One region of the Streptomyces sp. NPDC006872 genome, then DNA from elsewhere that is predicted to be linked to it. Evidence: riboswitches for the same ligand, from Rfam matches in the RefSeq annotation. Region 1 holds a riboswitch; each other region holds the start of a gene.
The links. A riboswitch is a leader RNA that binds a small molecule or an ion and turns the genes downstream of it on or off. The one in region 1 is predicted to bind S-adenosylmethionine.
Positions count from the first base shown of each region.

Region 2: another riboswitch for S-adenosylmethionine. It lies ahead of ABZ725_RS39270 (aminotransferase class V-fold PLP-dependent enzyme); the one in region 1 lies ahead of ABZ725_RS13730 (putative leader peptide).
Region 3: another riboswitch for S-adenosylmethionine. It lies ahead of thrC (threonine synthase); the one in region 1 lies ahead of ABZ725_RS13730 (putative leader peptide).

Region 1 covers NZ_JBEYIL010000004.1:126,086-131,011, forward strand. Annotated here, with positions in the region: gene ABZ725_RS13720 (ABC transporter permease) at 1-463, opposite strand, end outside; gene ABZ725_RS13725 (ABC transporter substrate-binding protein) at 472-2,097, opposite strand; gene ABZ725_RS13730 (putative leader peptide) at 2,325-2,447, opposite strand; SAM riboswitch class IV at 2,481-2,590, opposite strand; gene ABZ725_RS13735 (dihydrofolate reductase family protein) at 2,842-3,486, shown strand; gene ABZ725_RS13740 (endonuclease/exonuclease/phosphatase family protein) at 3,563-4,444, shown strand; gene ABZ725_RS13745 (hypothetical protein) at 4,539-4,926, shown strand, end outside.
Region 2 covers NZ_JBEYIL010000017.1:184,128-189,053, forward strand. Annotated here, with positions in the region: gene ABZ725_RS39260 (rhomboid family intramembrane serine protease) at 1-648, shown strand, start outside; gene ABZ725_RS39265 (Lrp/AsnC ligand binding domain-containing protein) at 645-923, shown strand; gene ABZ725_RS39270 (aminotransferase class V-fold PLP-dependent enzyme) at 927-2,294, opposite strand; SAM riboswitch class IV at 2,438-2,554, opposite strand; gene trpD (anthranilate phosphoribosyltransferase) at 2,709-3,773, opposite strand; gene ABZ725_RS39280 (cytochrome bc complex cytochrome b subunit) at 3,919-4,926, opposite strand, start outside.
Region 3 covers NZ_JBEYIL010000005.1:497,360-502,285, forward strand. Annotated here, with positions in the region: gene ABZ725_RS18060 (cold-shock protein) at 205-411, opposite strand; gene ABZ725_RS18065 (MoaD/ThiS family protein) at 896-1,171, opposite strand; gene thrC (threonine synthase) at 1,225-2,535, opposite strand; SAM riboswitch class I at 2,554-2,700, opposite strand; gene ABZ725_RS18075 (glucosyl-3-phosphoglycerate synthase) at 2,852-3,796, shown strand; gene ABZ725_RS18080 (trehalose-6-phosphate synthase) at 3,880-4,926, shown strand, end outside.

The DNA.
Region 1 (4,926 bases):
GCAGTCCGACCCAGAACGTGGGCACCGACACCCCCAGCGGGGGCAACGACAGCAGCAGCTGCCGCAGCCACCGCCGGGTGGTGTAGGTCGCCAGCACCGCGAGACCGCCGCCGCCCAGTACCGCGAGCAGCAGCGCCGCCCCGGTCAGCTGAAGCGTCCCCGGCAGCGCCTCGGCCAGGGTCGAGGTCACCGACCGGCCGGTGGAGATCGAGTCGCCGAAGTCTCCGCGCACCGCCCGGCCGAGGTAGTCGGCGTACTGTGCGAGCACCGGTTTGTCGAAGCCGTACTGATGCCGGAGCGCGGCCAGTTGGGCCGGATCGACCTGCCCGGTGTCCGCTCCGGCGCCGGCCATCGCCGACACCGGGTCGCCGGGCAGGAAGTCCAGCACGAGGAACGCCACCGTGTAGGCCGCCCACAGCACGCCGATCGCCTGCGCGACGCGTTTGACGACGTAGAGACGCATGGCGGCCGTCAGCCGATCCAGGTGTCGTGCAGCTGTATCCGGCTGGAGGCGTCGAAGTCGAGACGGTGCACCTTCTTCGACACCCCGAGCTGGGTCTGCAGCTCCACCACGGGGACGACATAGGCGTTCCGCACGAGCAACTCCTGTGCCTGGACCACCAGTTGCTTCCGCTTGGCGGTGTCGGCCGTCGCGGCCTGCTCGCTCAGTGCGGTGTCCAGGGGGCCGGTGGACAGCTGGTAGAAGTTGGCCAAGCGGGTGGAGAACGAGCTGCGCAGGATGTCCGGGTCGGCGCGGGTCACATTGCCCCACACCACGTCGAAGTCACCGGACTGCAGCGTCGGCGCGAACTGGGTGACCGGCAGCTGCTCGAGCACCACGCCGACGCCGACGGCCTTGAGCTGTTGCTGGATCAGCTCCAGCGAGGGCTGGTTCGTGGCCGCGTTGGGGAACCACGAGACGGTCAGGCTGAGCTTCTTGCCGTTCTTCACCCGGATGCCGTCGCCGCCGGTCTTCCAACCGGCCGAGTCCAGCAGGGACTCGGCCTTCGCCGCGTCCAGGGTCAGCTCCGCGCCGAGGTCGGAGTAGTCGGGGGTGGTGTGCGCCAGGATGCTGGTCGCGGGCTCGGTACCGGTCGGGAACACGGTGTCCACGATCTGCTGCCGGTCGACGGCGTACGAGATCGCCTGACGTACCCTGACGTCCTTCAGCGCCGGCCGGGAGTTGTTCAGCCCCAGGTTGAACACCACCCCGGGGTTGGCCCGTTGCTGAAGATCCACCTGGCCGCCGCTCTTCAGCGCCGACTCGTTGGACCTGCCGACGCCGCTGATCGCGTCCACCTGCCCGGACTGGAGGCTCCCGGTGCGCACACCCGCCTCCGGCACCACCTTGAACACCAGCTTGTCCAGGTACGCCTCGCCCTTCTTGGTCCACAGCGCGGAACCCCACGCGTACCCGGCGCGCCTGGCCAGGGTGATCGACTGGTTCTGCACGTAGTCCTTCAGCACGAACGACCCGGAACCGACCACGCCCTGGCTGCACTTGTCCTGCGGGCTCTTCTGCACACTCGCCGACGACTCGATGCCCAGCGAATGCGTCGCCGTCGCCTGGAGGAACTGCGCGTTGGGCTGCTTGAACGTGACCCGGACCGTGAGCGGATCGACCACGGTCGTGCTGTCCACGCCGCTCAGATACCCCTGCGCCAGCGTGCCCAGGGCGCCGAGCTTCGGCACCGCGTCGAAGTTGTCCTTCACCACCTGGGCGGTCAGCGCCGACCCGTCGCTGAAGGTGACGCCCGGTCTCAGATGGAAGGTGAAGGTCGTGGCGTCCGTGCTGATGTCCCAGCTCTTCGCGAGCCAGGGCACGATCTTGCCGGTCTTGGGGTCCTGGTCGGTCAGGGAGTCCACGATCTGGCGCAGCGAGTAGATCGTGTCGTTGCTGCCCACCTGTTGGGGATCGACGCAGCCGGCGTCGGAACCGACGGCGAAGGTCAGTGTGCCGCCGGAGCGGGCCTGGCCGCCGCCGCTGCTCGAACTGCCGTCGCCGCCCGCCGAGCAGGCGCTCAGCAGCACGCCGCTCGTCACGAGCACCGCGAGGGCCGCCCACCGGGTGGGCCGGGAATCCGTACGCGCTATCACGGAATGGTTCTCCTACTCCGAAGCCGTCGCGCAGGTGCCCGTTCAGAACATTCCGGGCATGGCGACGCAGGGGAAGTCGACTGCGAGGGGAAAGACGAAGGAAGGGGAAGGGGGGAAGGGAGGGAGGCGGGGGATCGCCGGAGACGCCGACGGCGCACGTCGGCCGCAGAGGTGACGTGTGGTCAGCCGCCGCACGCAGGCGTGCAGAGACGGGCCGTCGGGAGGTGCTACAGGGAGGTGCTACACAGACAGCCGGCGAAGCGCTGGAGATCGATGTGGCGCCTGCGCGAGAGTCCGGAGAACGCCGCCGCGGCGGCGAGAGAGGCACTCAGGTTGCAGTCGATCCGCACGGTGGTCCTCCCCTCTCAGGCCCCGGTGCCGGGGCCACGCGCTTGCAGGGTCGTCGACCCCGCCGGGCTTTCACCTGGAGCACCCCACCGCGGAGGAGGGTTGCCGGTCAGCAAGCCAGGGCTTGACGCTGACACTCAATGCCACCCGCGATCGTACGGATCACTTCCGTGACCCGTCAATATCGCACTATCGTCGTCCAAATGCCGGACGCCGGCATCGGACGGCATGGACAGGCCGCTGACCTGCGGTGACGCCGGACACCGGGCGGCCACCCAGCGTGGACGCCGCCCGTGATCCATCGCGAACGGGAGTGCCGGTGCGGCGTACCGATGAGTTTGCCCACGCCCACAGGTCTACTTACCGACCGGGACGACCACCTCATCGGGAGTAGACATGGGCCTCATCGACATCGAGCTGTTCGCGACCCTCGACCTCGTCGGGCAGTCGCCCGGCGGCCCCGACGAGGACCCTGCGGGGTTCCCGTTCGGCGGCTGGCAGGCGCCCCTGCTGGACGAGGTCGCCGGTGCGCAGATCGGCGCCGCCTACGAGGGCACCGACGCCCTCCTGCTCGGCCGGCGGACGTATGACATCTTCGCCGCCTACTGGCCGCACCAGAAGGGCGGCGAGGACAACGAGATCGCCACCCTCTTCAACAGCGTCCCGAAGTACGTGGCCTCCCGCGGCCGGCCCGACCTCTCGTGGGCCGGCTCCACGCAGCTCGGCCCGGATCTGGCCGGCGCGGTGCGCGAGATCCGTGACCGGCACGAGCACATCAAGGTCGTCGGGAGCCTGAACCTGGTGCAGACCCTCCTGCGCGAGAAGCTCTTCGACCGTCTCGACCTCTGGGTGCACCCGATCGTGCTCGGCGTCGGCAAGAAGGTGTTCGACGGCGGCGCGGTGCCCACGAACATCACCCTCCTCGAACCGCCGACGGCAAGTCCGAAGGGCACCGTGTACCTGCGTTACGGGCTCGCCGACGGCACGCCCCGCACAGGGGACATGAGCGCACCCGATCGCGGCCTCGGGCACGACGACTGAAGCCGCCCCGCGCCGGGCGGGTCCGGGGCCCGCACACCGCATGCGTCGTTCACAACTCCGTCCCATAACCTCGTGCATGGAGACGTCGGATGCCACGTGCAGCCACTCCTGGGAGGCGATGGTGCTCGGAAGGGACATGCGGCTGCTCGTGGGCGCCGCGATCGTGGCCTGCATAGTGCTCGTCGGCTCCAGGGCGCCGAGCGGCGAGCCCCGAGCCGGGTCGCCGCCCGTCGACGCGGTCCGGGATGTCGTGCCGAACCGGGTCATGACGTGGAACATCTGCAACCCCTGCGAGGAGAGCAACGCCGACCGGGCGGCGGAGATCGCCACATACGCGCCCCAGGTGATCGGCCTGCAGGAAGCGTGCGTGCGGGACGTCGAGCGGATCCGCGGCTATCTGGAGGACCGTTACGGGCTGGTCTACCACGTCGAGTACGGGACGGTTCTGCAGAATTGGGGCCGCTGCGGGGGAGCGCCGTGGAGTCCGGGGGGCTACGGCCAGGCGCTCCTCTCGGCGGCGCCGATGACGAACCCGGTCACGGTCGAATACCCCGACGGCGGATCCGAGGACCGTGGGTACATGGCAGTCACCACCCGTGTCGACGGCCGGTCCGTTCGGGTCTTCAACACGCACCTCGCCGAACGGCGTCAGGAGGCGGTCCGGGCCGACCAGGTCGGCGTACTCGCCGCGGCCGTCGCCCGGCACGACCGCGCGATCGTCCTCGGCGACTTCAACGCCGTGCCGGACGCTTCCGAGCTCACCGGGATGTGGGCACTGGCCGCGGACACGGACCCGCGGTGTCATCCCCCGACCACCGGATCCTGCGAGCCGACCACCGACTGGCAGAGCAAGTTCGACTACGTCTTCCTGCGAGGCATCGTCGCGATCGAGCACGGTGTGCACCCGACCGAGCACTCGGACCACAACCTGGTGCACACCGACCTGGACCTCACCTAGACCGACTTGGACCGTGTAAGGCCGACTTGGACCCCCGGGCGGGGCGTTGCGCCATGAGCAGCGGGGGTAATGACCGGTCGGTAACCTGCTGGGCATGACTACTGCTGCCCTCGAGCCGCGCGCCGGTCGACGATGTAACCATCCGCTCAACTCCCTGCACGCGACGCACTACTTCGCGCCCGAACTGGGACGGGAGCTGGGCGCTCTCGGGATCACCCATCCCCAGGCCGTGAACTTCGCCGCGCGGGCGGCCGCGCTGGGGGCGGTCGGGGCCGGCGCGGTGACGGCGACCTTCTACAACTACAAGCACGACCTCGTTGCCCGGCACGTGCCCGCGGTGTGGTCGATCGCCACCCCCGCGGAGGTGCTCGCGGCACGCGCGCGTGCCGTCGACGCGACGCTGCGGCGGCTGTTGGGCGAGGAGGCCCTGGCGTCCGCGGAGATGGCGGAGGCCGCGCGGCTGGCGTTGCGCGCCGTCGAGG
Region 2 (4,926 bases), on a different contig from region 1:
GGCGACGAGCTGCTGGCCGCGCAGCGGGCCTACTTCCGACGCTGGGGCGTGGTGCCCGCCGAGCTCTTCGCGGGCTCCCCACGGGCCGCCCTGACCCCGGCCACGGCCCTGTTCGTGCACGGCAGCTGGGTGCACCTGCTGGGCAACATGCTCTTCCTCCACGTGTTCGGGGCGATGGCCGAGGAGCGGATGGGCCGCGTCGAGTTCACGCTCTTCTACCTCGGCTGCGGCTACCTGGCCCTGCTGGGCTACGCCGCCGCCAACGCCGGGTCCGCGCAGTCCCTGGTCGGCGCCTCCGGGGCGATCTCGGCGATCCTCGGCGCGTTCGTGTACCTGTTCCCCCGGGCACGGGTGACCAGCCTCCTGCCGTTCCTGTTCTTCCTGCCGCTGCGCTTCCCCGCCTGGGTCGTGCTGCCCTTCTGGGCGGCCCTGCAATGGGTCGCGGCGGGCCGGGCCGCCCAGGGGCCAGGGGTGGCCTACCTGGCCCATGTGGTGGGCTTCGGCCTGGGGCTCGTCTACGCCTGGGCCCGTTTCGGACACAGGAAGGGCCCGAAGGGCGGCCTCGGCAGAGCGGCGGCGGGAGACGAGCGGGCGACTAGAGTGAGGGCCGCCCCAGCAACGGCCCCCGAGGGAGAGAACCAGCCGTGATCACCGCGATCGTCCTCATCAAGACCAGCGTGGACCGGATCCCCGAGATCGCCGAGCGGATCGCCTCGCTGGACTCCGTGAGCGAGGTCTTCTCCGTCACCGGGACCTACGACCTGATCGCCATGGTCCGGGTGAAGCAGCACGAGGACCTGGCGGAGGTCATCCCCGGGAGCATCAGCAAGATCCCGGGGGTCGAGGGAACGGACACGCACGTCGCCTTCCGCACCTACTCCCAGCACGACCTCGAGGCCGCGTTCGCCATCGGCCTGGAGTAGGCCCTACACCGCGGGGACGCAGCGGCCGTCCTGGGTCCGGTACCGCCACCGCGCGCCGTCGGTCACCAGTTCCCGTACGGCGGTCACGAAGCGCTCCACGTGCTCGTCGGGGGTGCCCGCGCCGAAGCTCACCCGGATGGCGTTGAGGGACTTCTCCCCGGGGGCCGCCTCGGGGGCGCCGCACTCGCCCTGGCTGTGCAGGTCGCCGCCCAGGAGGGTGCGGACCAGCGGGTGGGCGCAGAAGAGGCCGTCCCGGACGCCGATGCCGTACTCGGCCGAGAGGGCGGCGGCGAAGTGGGAGCTGTTCCAGCCCTCGACGACGAAGGAGATCACGCCCACCCGCGGGGCGTCGTCCCCGAACAGGGACAACACCCTGACCTGCGGCACCTCGGCCAGACCGGCCCGCACCTTCTCGATCAGGTACTGCTCACGGGCCACCAGCGCCTCGAAGCCGGCCTCGGTCAGCGCCTTGCAGGCCGCGGCGATGGAGTACGCACCGATCACGTTCGGGGAGCCGGCCTCGTGGCGGGCGGCGCTCTCGTGCCACTCCACGTCCACTCCCCCGTCCTCGCGCCGGGTGACCTTGCGGCTGGCGCCGCCGCCCGCGAGGTACGGGTCGGCGGCCCGGAGCCAGTCGGCGCGGCCGGCCAGGACGCCGGAGCCGAAGGGCGCGTACAGCTTGTGGCCGGAGAAGGCGACCCAGTCGACGTCGAGGTCCTGCACCGACACCGGGTGGTGGGGGGCGAGCTGGGCGGCGTCCAGGACGATACGGGCGCCGTGGGCGTGCGCGGCCGCCGCCAGCTCGCGCACCGGCCACAGCTCGCCGGTGACGTTCGAGGCGCCGGTCACGCAGACCAGGGCCGGGCCGTACGGGTCACGGTCGGCGAGGGCGCGCTCCAGGGTCTCCACGGCCTGGCGCGGGGTGCGCGGGGCGTCCAGGTAGGTGACCCGGGCGTCCTTCCAGGGCAGCAGCGAGGCATGGTGCTCGGTCTCGAAGACGAAGACCTGGCAGTCGGCGGGGAGGGCCGCGGCGAGCAGGTTGAGGGAGTCCGTGGTGGAGCGGGTGAAGATCAGCTGGTCGTCGGGGCGGCAGTCCAGGAACTCGGTGACCGTCCGGCGGGCGTTCTCGAACAGGTCGGTGGAGAGCTGGGAGAGGTAGCCGGCGCCGCGGTGGACGCTGCCGTAGTAGGGGGCGTAGGCCGCGACGTCGTCCCAGACGCGCTGGAGGGCGGGAGCGCTGGCCGCGTAGTCGAGCGCCGCGTAGGCGACCTCGCCGCCCGTGACGAGCGGAACGGTGACATCCCGGCCCAGAACGGGCAGAGGCGCACAAACGGTCTGGACAGAGGCAGCGGTGAAGACGGAAACGGACATGACGGAACTCCCGTGTGAGGCAAGGGAAAAGTGAAAAGGGGTACGCGGAAGCGGGGCTCTGCGCCCTATCGCATTCGCTTGCTCACAGAAGGCTCCCTCGATGACCAGGATCCCTGGCCGCACGCTCTCAGAAGCGTGTGAGGGATCCGCGCTTGCCGTGCACCTTGTTGTGCACAGCCTGGTCTTCACCCGGGGCACCCCGCCACGGACGGAGGGTTGCCGGACAGTCGGCCGGGGCCTCTTGACTGTCACTCATGACCTGACAAAGGAACGTACGCGATGTGATCGTCGTCCCGCAACCCGTGTCCGGATCGCGGGACGACCGAGCGCCCGAAGGGGCGCGGGGAACTGCGCGACCAGCCGCGACGGCGCCGCAGACGGCTGACGGCGCCGCGCGGCTCTTCCAGCGGGCGCCTACGCGTTGCTGGCGGCGACCCAGCGCTCCAGCGACCGCTTGGCCGCGCCGGAGTCGATGGACTCGGCCGCCCGGTCCATGCCGGCCCGGATCTGCTCGGCCAGCGTTCCGCTGCCCGGGTCGAGGGCCACCAGCGCGGCCGCCGAGTTCAGCAGCACGGCCTCCCGCACCGGGCCCGGCTCGCCCTCCAGAAGGCGGCGGGCGACCTCCGCATTGTACGACGGGTCCCCGCCCCGCAGGGCCTCCACGGGGACCAGCTCCAGACCGACGTCACGCGGGTCGAAGCTCTCCTCGGCGACCTTGCCGTCGCGGACGACCCACACATGGGACGTGGCCGTCGTCGTCAGCTCGTCGAGGCCGTCGTCGCCCCGGAAGACCAGGGACGAGTTGCCGCGCTCGGCGAAGACGCCCGCGACGACCGGCGCCATGCGCGGGTCCGCGACCCCGACCGCCTGGGCCCGCACCTTCGCCGGGTTGGTCAGCGGGCCGAGGACGTTGAACACCGTGCGGATGCCCAACTGGCCGCGGGCCGCGCCCACATGACGCAGCGCCGGGTGGAACTTGATCGCGAAGCAGAAGGTGATCCCGGCCTCCTGAGCCACCTCGGCCACCCGCCGTGGCGTCAGCTCCAGATTGACGCCGAGCTTCTCCAGGACGTCCGAGGCGCCGGACGCGGAGGACGCGGCCCGGTTGCCGTGCTTGACGACCGTGGCGCCCGCACCGGCCACGACGATCGCCGACATCGTGGAGATGTTGACCGTCTTCGCGCCGTCGCCGCCCGTGCCGACGATGTCGACGGTCCGACCCGGCACCTCGATCAGGTTGGCGTGCTCGTACATCGCCCGGACGAGCCCGTTGATCTCCTCGACGGTCTCGCCCTTGGCCCGCAGCGCCACCACGAACCCGGCGATCTGCGCGTCGGTCGCCTCGCCGCGCATGATCCGGTCCAGCGCCCAGAACGTGGCGTCGGCGTCCTGGTCGTGGCCGTACAGCAGGCTGTTCAGCACCTCGGGCCAGGAACGGCCCGCCGCGGTGTCGCCTCCAGCGGGGGTCACAGCGCTCATCAGCCGCTCCTGGGTGTCGTAACGATCTTCTAGGGCTCTCGTAGAAGAGTGTGTCCCCACCCTATCCAGCCCATGGGCACGGCAACGGGCCCCGTCCGAAGACCGGACGGGGCCCGTTGCGCGGGCGTGGCGACGCCGCAAGCGATCAGTGGTGGCCGTGGCCGCTCGTGATCTCCTTGTACTCCTCGACGGTGGGCTTCGGGATCTGCTGGTCCTCGCCGAAGTACGCGCCGCTGATCTTGGCGCGCAGCTTCTCGGAGCCCGTCACCTTGCGCTCGACGCCGTTCTCGTCGACCGCGGGGCCGATCGCGGCGGGCACGTACTGCTCGTGCGCGGTGAGGGTGTGCAGCTGCTCCTGGCTGAGCGGCTCGTGGATCTCGACGAACTCACCGTGCGGCAGGCGCTTGATGGTGCCGGTCTCCCGACCGTGCAGCACCTTCTCCCGGTCCCGGCGCTGCAGGCCGAGGCAGATCCGCTTGGTGAAGATGTACGCGATGACCGGTCCGACGAAGAAGAAGATCCGGACGAACCAGGTGATCGAGTTGATCGACAGGTGGAAGTGGGTGGCCCACAGGTCGTTGCCACCGCCGACCAGCGTGATCATGTACATCGTGACCCAGGCGACGCCCAGCGCGGTGCGGGTCGGCGCGTTGCGCGGGCGGTCCAGGATGTGGTGCTCGCGCTTGTCGCCGGTGACCCAGGACTCGATGAAGGGATACATCGCCAGCGCCGCGAGGACCACGCCGAAGAGCACCAGCGGGATGAACACGCCCAGGACGAGCGTGTGACCCCAGATGTTGATCTCCCAGCCCGGCATGAAGCGGATCAGACCCTCGGCGAAGCCCATGTACCAGTCGGGCTGGGCGCCGGTCGACACCTGGTCCGGACGGTAGGGGCCCATGGCCCAGATCGGGTTGATCTGCGCGACCGCCGCGATGGCCGCGATCACACCGAAGACCAGGAAGAAGAAGCCTCCGGCCTTGGCCATGTACACCGGCAGCAGCGGCATGCCGACGACGTTCTTGTTGCTCTTTCCGGGGCCCGCGAACTGCGTGTGCTTGTGGTAGAAGACCAGGATCAGGTGGCCCACCACGAGGCCGAGCATGATGCCCGGCAGCAGCAGGATGTGGATCGAGTAGAACCGCGCCACGAA
Region 3 (4,926 bases), on a different contig from region 1:
CTCTCACCTGCAGAGTGCTAACGCCAATGATTAGCACTCGGCATGGGCGAGTGCAAGCGACTCGGGAGGATCCGCAGGTGAACAACGGTGCGGCCAGCGGGGCGCGAGAGGCACCGGACGCACCGAAGGGCTCGTACCCCCCAGGAGGTACAAGCCCTTCGGATGTGACGTACAGAAGAACGACGCTGTCAGTCGGCGCGCGCTTCAGCCGGTCGCGAGACGGACCATGTCCGCCTGCGGCCCCTTCTGACCCTGCGAGATCTCGAAATCGACCCGCTGACCCTCTTCCAGGGTGCGGTAGCCGTCCATCTGAATCGCGCTGTAGTGGACGAAAACATCCGCACCACCGTCGACCGCGATGAAGCCGTACCCCTTCTCCGCGTTGAACCATTTGACGGTGCCCTGAGCCATGCCTAACTCCCCTATTACTGGCCCTTGCACAGATCCACACTTCGCGGATCCGGGTCAGACCTCACCCCCCAACGATTGGGGGCGTGCGCCGGAACGCGTCGACCGCGGCTGAATGTATCTGTCCAACTGCCCTCTGCAACAGGTCACTTGGACGAGAATTCTGGACGCAAAGGATCCGGAATGTGGCGAGAATTCGCCTGAATTCAGGGCAAGTCGGGCCCTACGAAAGCCACAAAAGCCGCGAAAGGTATACACACTTTGGCTGCTTCTTATCGGGCACGGGGCAGAAATCAAAGGCTCCGGATCCGGTGATCCGGACCGGGTTCCCCAACTGTACCGCGCTCAACCACACTGAATTGCCCCCTCCGCTTCTATCGCGGAGAGGGCAATTCGATGAACGCTCGGTAATCGCTGTTACCGACGGTTACTACCAACGGGTACTGAACAGCGGTCAGTCGCCGCTCGGCAGCCGCGCAGCCGCCGCTCAGCCGCCCGCGACCGCCGGGATGATCGAGACGCCGGCGCCGTCCGGAGTCGGCGTCTGAAGCCCCTGCTCGAAGCGGACGTCGTCGTCGTTGACGTACACGTTGACGAACCGACGCAGCTTGCCCTGGTCGTCGAGAACGCGGGCGGCGATGCCGGTGTGGTTCTTCTCGAGGTCGGCGATGACCTCGCCGAGGGTCGCCCCCTCGGCCTTCACCTCGGCCGAACCGCCGGTGTAGGTGCGCAGGATGGTGGGGATGCGGACGGTGACGCTCATGACTTTCGACCTCCGGTCAGGTGGAGCGCCCCCGCGGGGGCGCAGGGCAGTGACTAGCCGAGACCCGCGTCGCGGAACGACTCGAGGTTGGGCCGAATCGTCGCGGTCAGTCCCGTGCCGGCCACCGCGTCGAGCGTCTTGAGACCGTCGCCCGTGTTCAGCACGACCGTAGTGAGCGTCGGGTCGAGAAGACCGTTCTCGATCAGCTTCCGCGTCACACCCACCGTCACTCCACCGGCGGTCTCCGCGAAGATGCCCTCGGTCCGCGCCAGCAGCTTGATCGCGTCGACGATCTGCTCGTCCGTCACGTCCTCCACCGCACCGCCGGTACGACGCGCGATGTCGAGCACATACGGACCGTCCGCCGGGTTGCCGATGGCCAGCGACTTGGCGATGGTGTTCGGCTTCTGCGGACGGACGACGTCATGCCCCGCCTTGTACGCGACGGACACCGGGCTGCAGCCCTCGGCCTGAGCGCCGAAGATCTTGTACGGCTTGTCCTCGACGAGCCCGAGCTTGATCAGCTCCTGCAGCCCCTTGTCGATCTTCGTGAGCTGCGAGCCGGAGGCGATCGGCACGACCAGCTGGTCGGGAAGCTCCCAGCCGAGCTGCTCGCAGATCTCGTACGCCAGGGTCTTGGACCCCTCCGCGTAGTACGGCCGCAGGTTGACGTTGACGAAGCCCCAGCCCTCGCCCGCCGGGTCGCCGATGAGCTCGGAGCAGAAGCGGTTGACGTCGTCGTAGTTGCCCTCGATGCCGACGAGCTCGCCGCCGTAGACCGCGGCCATGACGACCTTGCCCTGCTCCAGGTCGTGCGGGATGAACACGCAGGAGCGGAAGCCCGCGCGGGCCGCCGCGGCGCCCACGGCGCCGGCCAGGTTGCCGGTCGAGGAGCACGAGAGGGTGGTGAAGCCGAAGGCGCGCGCCGCCTCGATGGCCTGCGCGACGACGCGGTCCTTGAAGGAGTGCGTCGGGTTTCCGGAGTCGTCCTTGACGAAGAGCTTTCCGGCGTCGACGCCCAGTTCACGGGCGAGGTTGTCGGCCTGGACGAGCTTGGTCCAGCCCGGGTTGATGTTCGGCTTGTCCGCGACGTCGGCCGGGACCGGCAGGAGGGGCGCGTAGCGCCAGACGTTCGCGGGTCCCGCCTCGATGCGCTTGCGGAGCTCCTCCGTGTCGTAGGAAGAGAAGTCGTACGCGATCTCGAGCGGGCCGAAACACTCCTCGCAGGCGAAGACGGGCCCGAGGGGGACGCGGTGACCGCACTCACGGCAGTTCAACGCCGCGGCCGGACCGAGGTCGACGGCAGAGGCGGAGCTGGAGGCGGAGGAAACGGTGGATTCGGTTGCAACGTTCTGCGCAGCCATGTGAGGGGAGGCCCTTTCTCCTCATCTTCCTCACGACGCACTTCGCCGTGAGACGGATTTGGCACCTTCCCGAGCCGGGAGCCTCACCACGACGACGTGGTCAGACCGGCTGGAGGGTTGCCGGGGCTTCATCGGGCCGTATCCCTCTGCCCCTCTGGATGAGCGGTATTCGGTTGTTGATCTCAATGAGTGCGTTGATCTCATTGAACAGTGGACGACCTTGGACATGCGATGGTCATCCGCGTTGTTCAAGACTGTAACCGAAGCCCAGGATCGTTGAGATAGTCGTCCGAACCGCGAGATGTGAGGAGCCGCCGTGCTGGAAGAGGTCGAGCGCTGGCTGGCCACCCGCTCCTGGTCGGGGACCGATCGCCCGCTGCACCGGATCCTGGCCGCCAAGCGCGCCACGAACCAGTCGGTGTCCGTGGTGCTGCCCGCGCTGAACGAGGAGGAGACGGTCGGCGACATCGTCGCGATCATCCGCCACGACCTCATGCAGCAGGTCCCGCTCGTCGACGAGATAGTCGTCGTCGACTCGGGATCGACCGACCGGACCTCCGAGGTCGCCGCGGCGGCCGGAGCCCGGGTCGTCCACCGGGACGACATCCTGCCGCGCATCCCGGCCGTGCCCGGCAAGGGCGAGGTCCTGTGGCGCTCGCTGCTCGTCACCGGCGGGGACATCGTCTGCTTCATCGACGCCGATCTGAAGGAGTTCTCCTCCGACTTCGTCTCGGGCATCGTCGGCCCGCTGCTGACCGACCCCGAGGTGGACCTCGTCAAGGGCATGTACGACCGTCCGCTGGGCGGCGCGGCCGGCCAGGGCGGGCGGGTCACCGAGCTGATGGCCCGGCCCCTGCTCAACATGCACTGGCCGCAGCTGGCCGGGTTCGTGCAGCCGCTCGGCGGCGAGTACGCGGCCCGCCGCAGCCTGCTGGAGCAGCTGCCCTTCCCGGTCGGCTACGGCGTGGAGCTGGGCATGCTGGTCGACGCCCTGCACCTGGTGGGCCTGGACGCCCTCGCCCAGGTCGACGTCGGCGTCCGCAAGCACCGCCACCAGGACGGTCAGGCCCTCGGCCGGATGGCCGCGGCGATCTACCGCACCGCCCAGCTCCGGCTGGCCCGCGGGCATCTGATCCGCCCCTCCCTCACCCAGTTCGAACGCAGCCCGGACGGCTTCGAACCGCGCACCTACTCCGTGGACACCGAGGAGCGGCCGCCGATGGCGGAGATCGCGGAGTACCAGTCCCGCAAGGTCGCGTAACACCGCACACCCGTTGTATACGTCCTGGCCACACAGGGCGACCGTACGTTTGAGCGTTTCCGGAGCGGGCTAGGTTGAGGTCTATGGCTACCACCGGTGGAGCTGCTCAGGTCCTGGTCGCGTCCAACCGCGGCCCGGTCTCGTACACGGTCGACGAGGGCGGCTCGCTGCGCGCGAAACGCGGCGGCGGCGGGCTGGTCTCCGGCCTGTCGGCCATCGGGCCGGACGCGGGCGCGCTGTGGGTGTGCTCGGCGTTGTCCGACGGCGACCGGGAGGCGGTCCGGCGCGGGGTCGGCGAGGAGGGCGTGCGCATGCTGCCCATCCCGGCCGATGTGCACGCCGACGCGTACAACGGCATCGCGAACTCGGTCCTGTGGTTCATCCACCACCTGCTCTACCAGACCCCGCTGGAACCGGTCTTCGACGCGGAGTTCCGCCGCCAGTGGGCCTCGTACGAGACGTACAACCACGCGTTCGCGGAGGCGCTGGCGGAGGAGGCGGCGGACGGCGCGGCCGTCCTCGTCCAGGACTACCACCTGTGCCTGGTCCCGGGGATGCTCCGGGCACTCCGCCCCGACCTGCGGATCGCGCACTTCTCCCACACGCCGTGGGCCCCCACGGACTACTTCGGCCTGCTGCCCGCGGACATCCGGGAACAGCTGCTGAGCGGCATGCTCGGCGCGGACCGCCTGGGCTTCCTGACCCACCGCTGGGCGGACGCGTTCACCGCGTGCTGTGCGGAGTTCGCCGGGGGGCCGGGGAAGACGCAGGTCGGTGTGCACGGGCTCGGGGCCGACGCCGACTTCCTGCGGGAGCGCTCGCACCGGCCGGACGTCGAGGAACGGATCGCCGCCCTGCGCGAGGAGATCGGCGGCACGGACCGGAAGGCGATCGTCCGCGTCGACCGCACCGAGCTGTCCAAGAACATCGTGCGCGGCCTGCTGGCCTACCGGCAGCTGCTCGACGACCATCCCGAGTGGCGCGAGCGGGTCGTCCACGTGGCGTTCGCCTACCCCTCCCGCCAGGACCTCGCCGTCTACCGGGACTACATGGCCGAGGTGCAGCGCCTGACGGACGAGATCAACTCCGCGTACGGCACGCCCGGCTGGACGCCGGTCCTGCTGAACCTC